Regions from separate parts of the Tardiphaga sp. 839_C3_N1_4 genome, predicted to be linked through region 2. Evidence: predicted binding sites of a transcription regulator. Region 2 holds the regulator's gene; the other holds the start of a gene.
What was found. Region 2 encodes HrcA, which represses chaperone genes, less so after heat shock. Its sites were predicted from a motif close to GTTAGCACTCNCNNNNNGNGAGTGCTAAC; they were not measured.

Region 1: the regulator HrcA is predicted to act here: its motif matches at 4,313-4,341, upstream of AB8A38_RS13785 (co-chaperone GroES).

Annotation. Positions count from the first base shown of each region.
Region 1 is NZ_JBPWQD010000001.1:2,865,860-2,871,718, reverse strand. It holds gene AB8A38_RS13800 (META domain-containing protein) at 130-525, shown strand; gene AB8A38_RS13795 (hypothetical protein) at 711-1,919, opposite strand; gene groL (chaperonin GroEL) at 2,121-3,776, opposite strand; gene AB8A38_RS13785 (co-chaperone GroES) at 3,926-4,222, opposite strand; gene AB8A38_RS13780 (hypothetical protein) at 4,534-5,061, shown strand; gene AB8A38_RS13775 (MFS transporter) at 5,124-5,859, shown strand, end outside.
Region 2 is NZ_JBPWQD010000001.1:4,040,384-4,046,242, reverse strand. It holds gene AB8A38_RS19340 (penicillin-binding protein activator) at 1-744, shown strand, start outside; gene AB8A38_RS19335 (hypothetical protein) at 762-1,361, shown strand; gene hemW (radical SAM family heme chaperone HemW) at 1,364-2,527, opposite strand; gene rdgB (RdgB/HAM1 family non-canonical purine NTP pyrophosphatase) at 2,514-3,149, opposite strand; gene rph (ribonuclease PH) at 3,185-3,907, opposite strand; gene hrcA (heat-inducible transcriptional repressor HrcA) at 4,061-5,149, shown strand; gene grpE (nucleotide exchange factor GrpE) at 5,254-5,853, shown strand.

The DNA of each region.
Region 1 (5,859 bases), 1.2 Mb from region 2:
CAAGGCCGCGGGGATTTTTCGTTGTCGCGCCATATTGTTTCCCGACGGTTCTGGTCAACCAGCGCCGCCGCGCGTAGAACCGCGGCCATTGTCGCCGATCCCATCACGCCGAGAATTCATATGACTGCCATGACCACTTTGCTGCGGGCCACTCTTGCCGGTGCTGCGTTTCTGATTGCCGTCCCTGTGCATGCCGCCGACGAGTTTCCATTCGGCATGGAAATGACTCTGGATGCGCAACGTCAGCCCGGCTCGAAGCGGATTCCCAATCTGGAAATCGGCGATGCCGGCGAGGCGCGGGTGGAGTTGTGGTGCAAGGGCGGCAAGGGCCAGTTCTCGGTCGCCGGCAATACGGTCGTCTTCGTGGCCGGCGCAATGGATAATCGCAGCTGTTCAGATGCGCAGGCCACGCTGGATGATCAGCTACTTGCCGATCTCGGCGCAGCCACCAATTGGCAGCGGCGGGGTGACAGTGTGACGTTCGTCGGTCCGAAGTCACTGCGGTTTCGGCTGAATACGAACTGATAGCTTGAGCTGCGAAGGCGCTCCACTTCGCCTCTCCCCTAGCGGGAGAGGGTGGATCGAACGCACGAAGTGCGTTCGAGACGGGAGAGGGGGGCCACAAGCGCTGAGTTTTGCTGCTACCCCTCTCCCGCCTTCGCTTCGCTCAGGCACCCTCTCCCACGAGGGGAGAGAGGAAGTAGCGGCGCTCACTTCCAGTTCGAATTATCTGCATCCCAACGCTGTGCCTTGAACTCCGCCGCGACGGCTGCAACCGCGCCGTTGTCATCGCGCGGATCACTTTCTTCGTCGGCCGTCGGCGAATCCGCGAGAGCCAGCTTCGCGCCCGAAGTCTCATCCGCGGTCGTTACTGACGGCGTGCTGACCCACAGGATGAGCTTATCCGTCGTGCCGGGCTTGTCGGGAGCGATGATCGCGCTGACCTCGACCGTCTCGGTCAATTCGAGCGCGGGCAGAACCTGACTCGGGCGCTTGAAGGTCAGCTTGAGCTTTCCGGTCTCGTCGTCCCATGACGTGGCGGCAGGTTTGCCGGACATGGTCCTGGCGAGCACATTCGCCAGCGTGGTCGCAACCTTGTCGCGATTGATCTTGTCGCCATCGCGCCAGTCGGCGGCTGCAAAGCGCACGGTACGATCCATGTCGATAGCGCCCGTGGTCCAGCCGACATTGACGACGCCGGGATAGGTCTTGGTTTTGGCGACGAACGCTGCAGCGCGTTCCGGATCGATGGCGAGGCTGATGACCTGCTCGCCGGCGCGGAGCGCATCGCAGGACACGGTCAGACTGTTCAGTGCGACTTCGACATTCTGCCCGCGCAGCGTCCGGACGAAATCGAGCGCCGCTTCGAGCTTGATCTTCACCGCGATGGCTTCTGGCGAGACTTCGGTGAAATCCTTCGGCGCGGGTGCGATATTGTCGTCGGTGGACTGATTGTCCTGGAATTCCTTCTCGCTCTGATCGGAATTGTCCGAGGACGTCACGTTGTTGTTGGTTTGACCGACCGAGATCTGTCCCTTGAATTCGAACGTGTCGCCGGTCGGCCGGCGGTTCAGCTTGATGGTTACCGGCAGCTTGTCGACCTGGGTCTGCGTTGCGCCGGTCAGCGTCGAACCGCTGACCGTGAGATTGGCGACGAAGCGATCCTTGCGGTCGCTGCCCTTCTCGGCGGGATAGCAGATATCAAGCGTCGCGGCCGTGACGGCCTTGCCCTGCCGCGTCTCGCGCAGGATAACGTCGGCATTGCCGTTCATGACGCCGTCGATCGAGGTGAAATAGCGCGTCTCGGGGCCTGCCGGCTGGCTCTTCGGCGCGGCTTTCACCTGCGCGAAGGCGTGGTGGGCGGTCGCAACCGAGGCGGTGACCGTAAGGCCGAGCAGACAAAGATGAAGCGCGCGCATTTCCAAAGTCCCTGGACGTTATCGACGTGTCTCCGGGCGGATTTATCTGATTCCGCCCATGCGAGATTAATCACGGGATTGAATCAGAACCGCGACCAAGGCGAAAGGCCATAAGTCGCAGGCGCATTGTATCAGGGCAAAAAAGAAGGCCGCCCGGAGGCGGCCTTCGATCACAAAGCGGTTGAGCGAAAAAGGCAGGGCTTAGAAGCCCATGCCTCCCATCCCGCCCATGCCACCCATACCGCCGCCACCGCCCGGCATCGCCGGTGCAGCTTCCTTCGGCAGTTCGGCGACCATGGCTTCGGTGGTGACCAGCAGGCCGGCAACCGAGGCGGCGTCCTGCAGTGCAGTACGCACCACCTTGGCCGGATCGATGATGCCCTTGGCGACCATGTCGACATAGGTTTCGGTCTGCGCGTCGAAGCCGAAGGTCTCGGACTTCTCGTCCAGGATCTTGCCGACCACGATCGAACCTTCAACGCCGGCGTTTTCGGCGATCTGGCGGATCGGAGCTTCCAGCGCCTTCAGCACGATATTGATACCAGCCTGCACATCGGCGTTCTCGTTGGTGAGACGGCCGACGGCCTTCTTGGCACGCAGCAGCGCAGTGCCGCCACCGGGGACGATGCCTTCCTGAACGGCCGCGCGGGTCGCGTTCAGCGCGTCATCCACGCGATCCTTCTTTTCCTTCACTTCGACTTCGGTCGCGCCGCCGACGCGGATGACGGCAACGCCGCCAGCCAGCTTGGCCAGACGCTCCTGCAGCTTCTCACGGTCGTAGTCCGAGGTGGTTTCCTCGATCTGCGCCTTGATCTGGTTGACGCGGGCCTCAATGGCCGGCTTCTTGCCAGCGCCGTTGACGACGGTGGTGTTTTCCTTGTCGATCACGACCTTCTTGGCGCGGCCGAGCATGGCGAGCGTGACGCTTTCCAGCTTCATGCCGAGATCTTCCGAGACGAGCTGACCGCCGGTCAGGATCGCAAGGTCTTCCAGCATCGCCTTGCGACGATCGCCGAAGCCCGGTGCCTTGACGGCAGCAACCTTGAGGCCGCCGCGCAGGCGGTTGACGACGAGGGTGGCGAGCGCTTCGCCTTCGACGTCTTCAGCGATGATCAGCAGCGGTTTGCCCGACTGCACCACGGCTTCGAGCACCGGCAGCATGGCCTGCAGGCTGGAGATCTTCTTCTCGACGAGCAGGACGTACACGTCCTCGAGCTCGGCGGTCATCTTCTCGGCATTGGTGACGAAGTAGGGCGACAGGTAGCCGCGATCGAACTTCATGCCCTCGACGATGTCGACTTCGGTCTCGAGCGACTTGTTCTCTTCAACCGTGATGACGCCTTCGTTGCCGACCTTCTGCATTGCCTGGGCGATCATCTTGCCGATGGCGGCGTCGCCGTTGGCGGAGATGGTGCCGACCTGAGCGACTTCAGCCGAAGACGCAACCGGCTTGGCGCGCTTGGTGATGTCCTTGATGACGGCGGCGACGGCGATATCGATGCCGCGCTTGAGGTCCATCGGGTTCATGCCGGCAGCAACCGACTTGGCGCCTTCACGGACGATGGCCTGGGCCAGCACGGTGGCGGTGGTGGTACCGTCGCCTGCGGTGTCGTTGGTCTTCGAGGCAACTTCGCGCAGCATCTGCGCGCCCATGTTCTCGAACTTGTCCTCGAGCTCGATCTCCTTGGCGACGGTGACGCCGTCCTTGGTGATGCGCGGAGCGCCGAACGACTTCTCGATCACGACATTGCGGCCCTTCGGACCGAGCGTGACCTTGACGGCGTTGGCGAGAATGTCGACGCCGCGCAGCATGCGATCGCGCGCGTCTCCGGAGAATTTAACGTCTTTGGCTGCCATGTTGATGGTGCTCCAATTTGGGAAGTTTAAAGCTCCGTCATGGCCGGGCTTGTCCCGGCCATCCACGCCTTGCCGAGCTTGCGGCCTAGACGTGGATCACCGGGACAAGCCCGGTGATGACGGCGTGTGGGGAGGCTGAAGCGAGTCGCTTAGGCGATCACGCCCATGATGTCCGACTCCTTCATGATGAGGAGTTCTTCGCCGTCGAGTTTGATCTCGGTGCCCGACCACTTGCCGAACAGAACCTTGTCGCCGACCTTGATGTCGATCGGGATCAGCTTGCCGGCTTCGTCGCGGCCACCAGGGCCCACGCCGACGACTTCGCCTTCAGACGGCTTTTCCTTGGCGCTGTCCGGGATGATGATGCCGCCCTTGGTCTTCTCGTCGGCGACGATGCGCTTGACGACGACGCGGTCGTGCAGCGGGCGGAATTTGGTCTTGGCCATGGGAGTGTCCCTTTAGGGTTTGCGATTTCGTTGCCATCTCGGAGGCGGGCGGGAAACCAGCCGGGACGCTCGGGGCGGCCGGCTCATTCCCTTAGCAATCGCGCTCCGGGAGTGCTAATTGAGCGTCCGGGAAATATGGCCAGACGCTTTTTGAGTCAAGCGAGGCCTTAAGGCCTTGGTGAGGCCAATATAGGATGATCTGGAAACCATAATGGAGAGTCGGCGTAATTCTGCCGACCTCATTGCGCCGTCAGGTGTTTTGCGCTTGGCTGCCGGGACGGGCAGCCGGGGAATTTGCTCTAGGGGATAATATGATCAGGTCACGCTACGCCCGCACGGTTGCCCATCTGGCGATCGTTTCAACTTTGGCGCTGTCATTGGGTGGGTGCGGCACGTCTGGTGGATTGGGCGGGTTCAGCTTTGGGAACTCGCAGCCGACACCGCCGCCGGAGCCCCCGCCGGCGCCGGAACTGCCAGCCTCGATCCGCTCGGAAGAACTCGTCGGCCGCTGGGGTCTGGCGTCCTACATGAATCCCAACGATCGCGTTCGCACCGAGAACGCCGCGCGCGGCCAGTGCAAGCAGCCCTATATCATCGGCCAGGGCGCCACCGGCGGGGTCATCATGCATCTTGCCGACGAGGCAACGCCGCAGGAACTGCGCCTCAAGGGCTCGCCGAGCGGCAAGAACTATATCGGCCCGCCCGGTCCCGCCGGTGGCGAGAAGGATCGCGAGATCGTCTCCTTCGACGGTCGGATTCTCGTCACGCGCTTCATCGACAAGGACGCTGCGGTTCGCTACGGCAACATGGTCTATGTCCGTTGCGCACCCAAGGCCTGACCTGACAAGGCCTGACCTGAGGCGTAAGGCGGGTCCCGCCACTCCCTTGAAGACGTGAACCCATGCACCGATTGCGCGACCTTGTTTTCGGACCGGGCCGCGCGGTCCTTGTGCTGGCATTCACCCAGATCCTGACCTGGGGCATCCTGATCTATCCACCGGTGCTGACCATGCCGCATGTCACGGCGGCGCATGGCTGGTCGCTGGCCTTCGGCATGGCGGGCTTTTCGCTGGGGCTGATCGTATCGGGCCTGCTGTCGCCGGTGGTTGGTGGATTGATCGACCGCCACGGCGGTAATGTCGTCATGGCATCGGGCGCATTGGCCGGTGCCTTGGGCCTCGCTCTATTTTCAGTAGCCGATCATCCCGCGACCTATCTGGCCTGCTGGCTGTTGCTCGGCGCTGCAATGTCTGCGTCGCTCTACGATCCCGCCTTCGCCACGCTGACGCGCATCTTCGGTGCCTCGGCGCGGCGGCAGATCACCTTCGTGACCTTTGCAGGTGGCTTCGCCTCGACGGTCGGCTGGCCGGCGACCCATCTTCTGCTTGAGGCTGTCGGCTGGCGCGGGACGTATCTGACCTTCGCAGCGATCTTCGCCTTTGTCGTTGCGCCGCTTCATGCTTTTGCATTGCCGCGCCACGTCGCCGTCGCGCCTCTGCCCGTGGCGGACGCCGTTGTCGTCCCCCAGCAGGCAACCCTGCGCCCGGAAGGCTGGCCGTTCATCCTGCTGGCGGCGGCGTTCTCGCTTTACAGCTTCATTCTGTCGGGCGTGACGTCGAACCTGCTGGCGCTGCTGG
Region 2 (5,859 bases):
GTGATCGCGTTCTCGACCGATTCCAGCGTCGCCGGCCGTGGTGTCTATTTGCTCAGCTTCCTGCCTGAGTCGGACGTTAATCGCATCGTCGATTACGCCGCAGGCACGGGCAAACGCTCCTTTGCGGCGATGCTGCCCGAGAATGCCTATGGCAATGTTGTTGAAGTCGCTTTCAAGCAGGCCGTCGCGCGCAAGGGTGGCCGTGTCGTCGCCTTTGAGCGCTATGGTGCGGATCGCTCCGGCGCAGCACGCAACATTGCCGCATCGCTCACCGGCGCCGACGCGTTGTTCATTGCCGACGATGGCGACGCGGTTGTCGCAACGGCTGATGCCTTGACTGCGGCGGGTGCCAATCTGCGCAACGTGCAATTGCTTGGCACGGGCCTGTGGGACAATCCGCGCGTCTTCAACAGCGCCGCGCTGCAGGGCGGGCTCTATGCGGCGCCGGATCCCGCAGGGTTTCGTGCCTTCGCCGGTCGCTACCGCGCGAAATATGGTGGCGATCCCGTGCGCACGGCGACGCTTGCTTACGATGCCGTCGCGCTCGTGGCGGCTTTGGCGCGTACCCAGGGGGGACAGCGCTTCGCGCCTGAGACGCTCACCAATCCATCCGGCTTTGCCGGCATCGATGGCCTGTTCCGGTTCCGCAGCGATGGCGGCAACGATCGCGGGCTCGCCGTGATGAAGGTTGCATCAGGTGGTGGTCAGGCCGTGGCGGGCTCGCCAAAGAGCTTTGGCGCGTAGGCGAGGAGCTTTAGCCGATGTCACGTGTGCGTTTGCGCTCGTTTATTTTGCAGTTTGATCGAGGGATACTCGCGACCCTTAGCCTTCCGGTGATCGTTGTCGTTTCCACCCCTCTGTTACTGCTCATTCTGGCGTCTATCACAATTGCCGGATTGTATACTGCGGCGCAGTTCATCCCTGTTGCCACCGCAGAAGTTTTCATTCCGAAACTCAATGCAACAGTAACGTTGCAGCAGTTTTTCGTTATGGGCGATGGGATCGCGCGTAGTGGCCGCTATCTGTCCGTAGTCACACCGCGAGGTACTGCCAGCAAAGAACTTTCATGGTCCTCGCAGATACGAACGAGTATCTATTTGTCAGGCAACGATGTGGCGGTCCTTGGCCCTGGCGATGAGTTTGTCGTGAAGACCGATACGTTGCAATCTCTGGCGATTACGCGAACCACGAATTCTGGAACTTGGAGTTACCTCGGCGCGTTCGACGGGCGTAGCGGGCTTGCTTTCTTCAAGCCAAACGAACAGCGCGAATGCATCCCAAGCTTACGACAGGATTCGTGGCTACCAAGGTCCGATAGCAGAGAACATTCGTGTAAGGCCGATGGGTTGTCGGTCGAATAGGGTTAAGCCGCCAGATCGGCCACGACTGCATCGAGCACGGGAAATCCCTCCTGCGTCACGCGCAGACGGCCGTTCTCTTCCACGACGATCGCGCCTTCTTCGCGCAGGATCTGGATGCGCTTTTCATCCAGCGCGCGGCCGGACAGCATCTGATAGCGCGCGGGATCGATGCCCTCAGCGAGGCGCAGGCCCATCAGCAGATATTCGTCGGCGCGTTCTTCGCTGTTGAGCAATTCATCCGATGTGACGCCGTGGCCGTTGTCTTCCACACGCATCACCCAGGCTTCCGGACGCTTTTCGGTGGCAATGGCATGTCTGACACCGTCGATGTCGAGGCGGCCATGGGCGCCTGGCCCGATACCGGCATATTCCTGACCGCGCCAATAGACGAGATTGTGTTTGCACTCCGCGCCGGGGCGGGCGTGATTGGAAATCTCGTAGAACGGCAGACCCTGCTGCGCGCAGACCTCCTGCGTCACGTCATAAAGCGTGCGGGCAAGGCCTTCGTCGGGTGTCTTGAGTTTGCCGGCGGCGTGCAATCCGAAGAACGGCGTGCCTTCCTCGATGGTCAGCTGATACAGCGACAGATGTTCGGCGGCTTCCGAGATGGCGAGCTTGAGTTCGTCGGTCCACATCTGCGGAGTTTGGTCGGGGCGCGCATAGATCAGATCGAACGAATAGCGATCGAACGCGCTGCGCGCGATGGCCACGGCATCGAGTGCCTCGCGCGCCGTATGCAAACGTCCCAGTGATTTCAGCGACGCATCGTCAAGCGCCTGTACGCCGAGCGACACGCGGTTGACGCCGGCCTCGCGATAGCCCCGAAAGCGCGTCGCTTCGACGGAGGTCGGGTTGGCTTCGAGTGATACTTCGACGTCGGAGGCGACGTTCCAGTATTTACCGATCGAGTCGAGAATAGCGCCGACGGTTTGTGGCTGCATCAGCGACGGCGTACCGCCGCCGAGAAAGATCGACGTCACCGTACGGCCGGGCGTGCGCGCTGCGGTGGTTTCGATCTCGCGTGCGAAAGCGCGCGCGAAACGTACTTCATCGACAGCGTGATGACGGACATGGCTGTTGAAGTCGCAATACGGGCACTTCGACAGGCAGAACGGCCAGTGCACATAGACGCCGAAAGCGTCTTGCTGTGCGTCAGCGGGGTTCAAGGCAGATCTCCGCGAGTTTCACGAATGCCCTGGCGCGATGCGACAAGCCCTCGCCGAGTGGCGGCAACCCGTGCTTCTCAACCGCGGTCATTTCGCCATAGGTGCGGGTGTGACCATCGGGCAGGAATGTCGGATCGTAGCCGAAGCCGGCGGTGCCGCGCGGCGGCCAGACCAGCGTGCCATGCGCATGCGCTTCGACTTCCTCGAGATGACCGTCGGGCCACGCTACGCACAGTGCCGAGACGAAATGCGCGGTGCGTTTGTCGGGAGTGGTCGCCCCGCGTTCCTGCAAGAGACGTTCGACGCGCGTCATCGCACCGGTGAAGTCCTTGGACTCGCCGGCCCAGCGCGCCGAGAAGATGCCGGGCGCGCCGTCGAGGGCATCGACGACGAGGCCGGAATCATCCGCGAAGGCCGGCAATTGCGCGACATTGGCCGCGGCAATCGCCTTGATCGCGGCATTGGCCTTGAAAGTATTGCCGGTCTCGTCGGGTTCGGCGAGACCGAGCTCGCCTGCTGACACTGCCTCGATGCCGTAGGGGGCCAGGAGATCGCGCATCTCGGCAAGCTTGCCGGGATTGTGGGTGGCGATGACGAGCTTCCCAGTGATTCGACGATGCATGATGCGAGTCTACGCCTGCTTGATGACTTGCGGAATCACGCGATGGCCATTTTCTGGAGTTCAACTAGGCGTCCGACGCCCTTTTGTGCCAGTGCCATCAACTTCAGGAACTCGTCCTGCGTGAACGGCGTCTTCTCGGCAGTGCCCTGCACCTCGATGATGCGGCCGTCGCCGGTCATCACGAAATTGGCGTCAGTGTCGGCTTCGGAATCTTCGGCATAATCGAGATCGAGCACTGGAGTGCCCTGATAGATGCCGCAGGAAATCGCCGCGATATTGTCGCGCAGCACGTTGCCGCCGCCGTTCTTGAACATGTTGCGGTTCTTCATCCACGAGATGCAGTCGGCCAGCGCAACCCATGCGCCGGTGATCGACGCTGTGCGGGTGCCACCGTCGGCCTGGATCACGTCGCAGTCGATGGTAATCTGGCGTTCGCCGAGTGCTTCGAGGTCGACGGCAGCGCGGAGCGAGCGGCCGATCAGGCGCTGGATCTCGACGGTGCGGCCGCCCTGCTTGCCGGATGCGGCTTCGCGGCGGGTGCGTTCCAGCGTGGCACGGGGCAGCATGCCGTATTCGGCGGTGACCCAGCCGCGGCCCTGGCCCTTGAGCCATGGCGGCAGGCGCTCTTCCAGCGTGGCGGTTACCAGCACATGGGTGTCGCCGAATTTCACCATGCAGGAGCCTTCGGCATATTTGACCACGCCGCGTTCCAGCGACACGGCGCGCAGTTCATCGGGCGCACGACGGCTTGGCCGCATGAGAAAATCCTTCCAAATGTCCAGAGAAAGCCTGTTCGCGGTGCTTTTAGGGGCCACGGAGCGCAGCGGCAAGGGCAGGGCAGGTTCCACAACCGCAATGGTGCTTGTATCCGGCCCGCCGGAGCGACAGATTAGATCCTCAAGGAGTACCCTGTGGTCCATCACGATCCGATCGGCCTGATTTCGCCGCATGCCGGGCTCGCCCAGCTCAATGAGCGATCGCGTGAGATCTTCCGGCAGATCGTCGAGAGCTATCTCGCCACCGGCGAACCCGTGGGTTCCCGCAACATCTCGCGCCTGATCACGGTTCCGCTGTCGCCGGCCTCGGTTCGCAACGTGATGTCGGACCTGGAGCAGCTCGGCCTCATCTATGCGCCGCATACGTCAGCAGGACGGCTTCCGACCGAACTCGGACTGCGGTTTTTCGTCGATGCCTTGATGCAGGTCGGTGACCTCACCGAGCCGGAGCGGCAGTCGATCCAGCAGCAATTATCCTCGGTGGGGCGCTCGCAGACCGTGGAGGCGGCGCTCGGCGAGGCGCTGACGCAGCTGTCCGGGCTAACCCGCGCGGCGGCGGTGGTTCTGACCGCCAAGTCCAATGTGCGGCTAAAACACATCGAATTCGTCCGTCTGGAACCCGAAAAGGCGCTGGTCGTGCTGGTCGCCGAGGATGGCCAGGTCGAAAACCGCGTGCTGACCCTGCCGCCGGGGGTGCCGTCGTCGGCGCTGAACGAGGCGTCGAACTTCCTCAATGCCCGGATTCGCGGCCGCACGCTGGCTGAGGCCCGGTTGGAACTGGAAACGGCACTGACCCAGAACCAGATCGAGCTCGATCAACTGACCCAGAAGGTGATTGCCGCCGGCATTGCCAGCTGGTCGGGTGGCGAGAAGGACGATCGGCAGCTGATCGTGCGCGGCCAGGCCAATCTGCTCGAGGATCTCCATGCGCTGGAGGATCTTGAACGCGTTCGCCTCCTGTTCGACGATCTCGAAGCCAAGCGCGAGGTGATCGACCTTCTCGGTCGGGCGGAGACGGCCGAAGGTGTCCGCATCTTCATCGGCTCGGAAAACAAACTGTTCTCGCTGTCCGGCTCGTCCACGATCATTGCGCCCTACAGCGATGGCGCCGGCCATATTGTCGGCGTTCTCGGTGTCATCGGCCCGACCCGGCTGAACTATGCGCGGGTGATCCCGATGGTAGATTACGCGGCGCGCATCGTCAGCCGCATGCTCGGCGGCTGACGATCGGCCGAATCCGGCCGGTTGCGCTTGATTTTCGGCGCTCAAACCCCGATATCCCGCTCAGCAATCCCACCATTTTGGCGTGTTTTAAAGAAGGCAGCGTGATGACTGATTCCAATGGGCAGAACGACAATCAGGACAAGACGGCAGCGGCCGCCGATCCGGTGGTCTCCAAGCCCTACATCATGCCGGACGATCCGGAACCGAATTCGGTCGAGGCCCTGACCAAGGAAGCTGCGGACGCGCGCGACAAGATGCTGCGCACGCTGGCGGAGATGGAAAATCTGCGCAAACGGACCCAGAAGGAAGTCGCCGACGGACGCACCTATGCGATCGCCAATTTCGCGCGCGAAGTGCTCGATATCGCCGACAGCCTGCAGCGCGCCCTCGATGCCGTGCCTGCCGACACCAAGGCCGCCGCCGATCCGGGCCTGAAGGCGCTGCTCGAAGGCGTGGAACTCACCGAGCGCTCGCTGCTCAACACGCTGGAAAAGAACGGCGTGAAGAAGTTCGATCCGTCCGGCGAGAAGTTCGATCCGAATTTCCAGCAAGCCATGTACGAAGTGCCGGATGCCTCGGTGCCTGCGGGAACCGTGGTTCAGGTCGTGCAGGCCGGTTATACCATTGGCGAGCGCGTGCTGCGCCCGGCGCTGGTTGGCGTATCGAAGGGTGGGGCCAAGGCGGCACCTGCTGCATCGGAGTAACAGCGC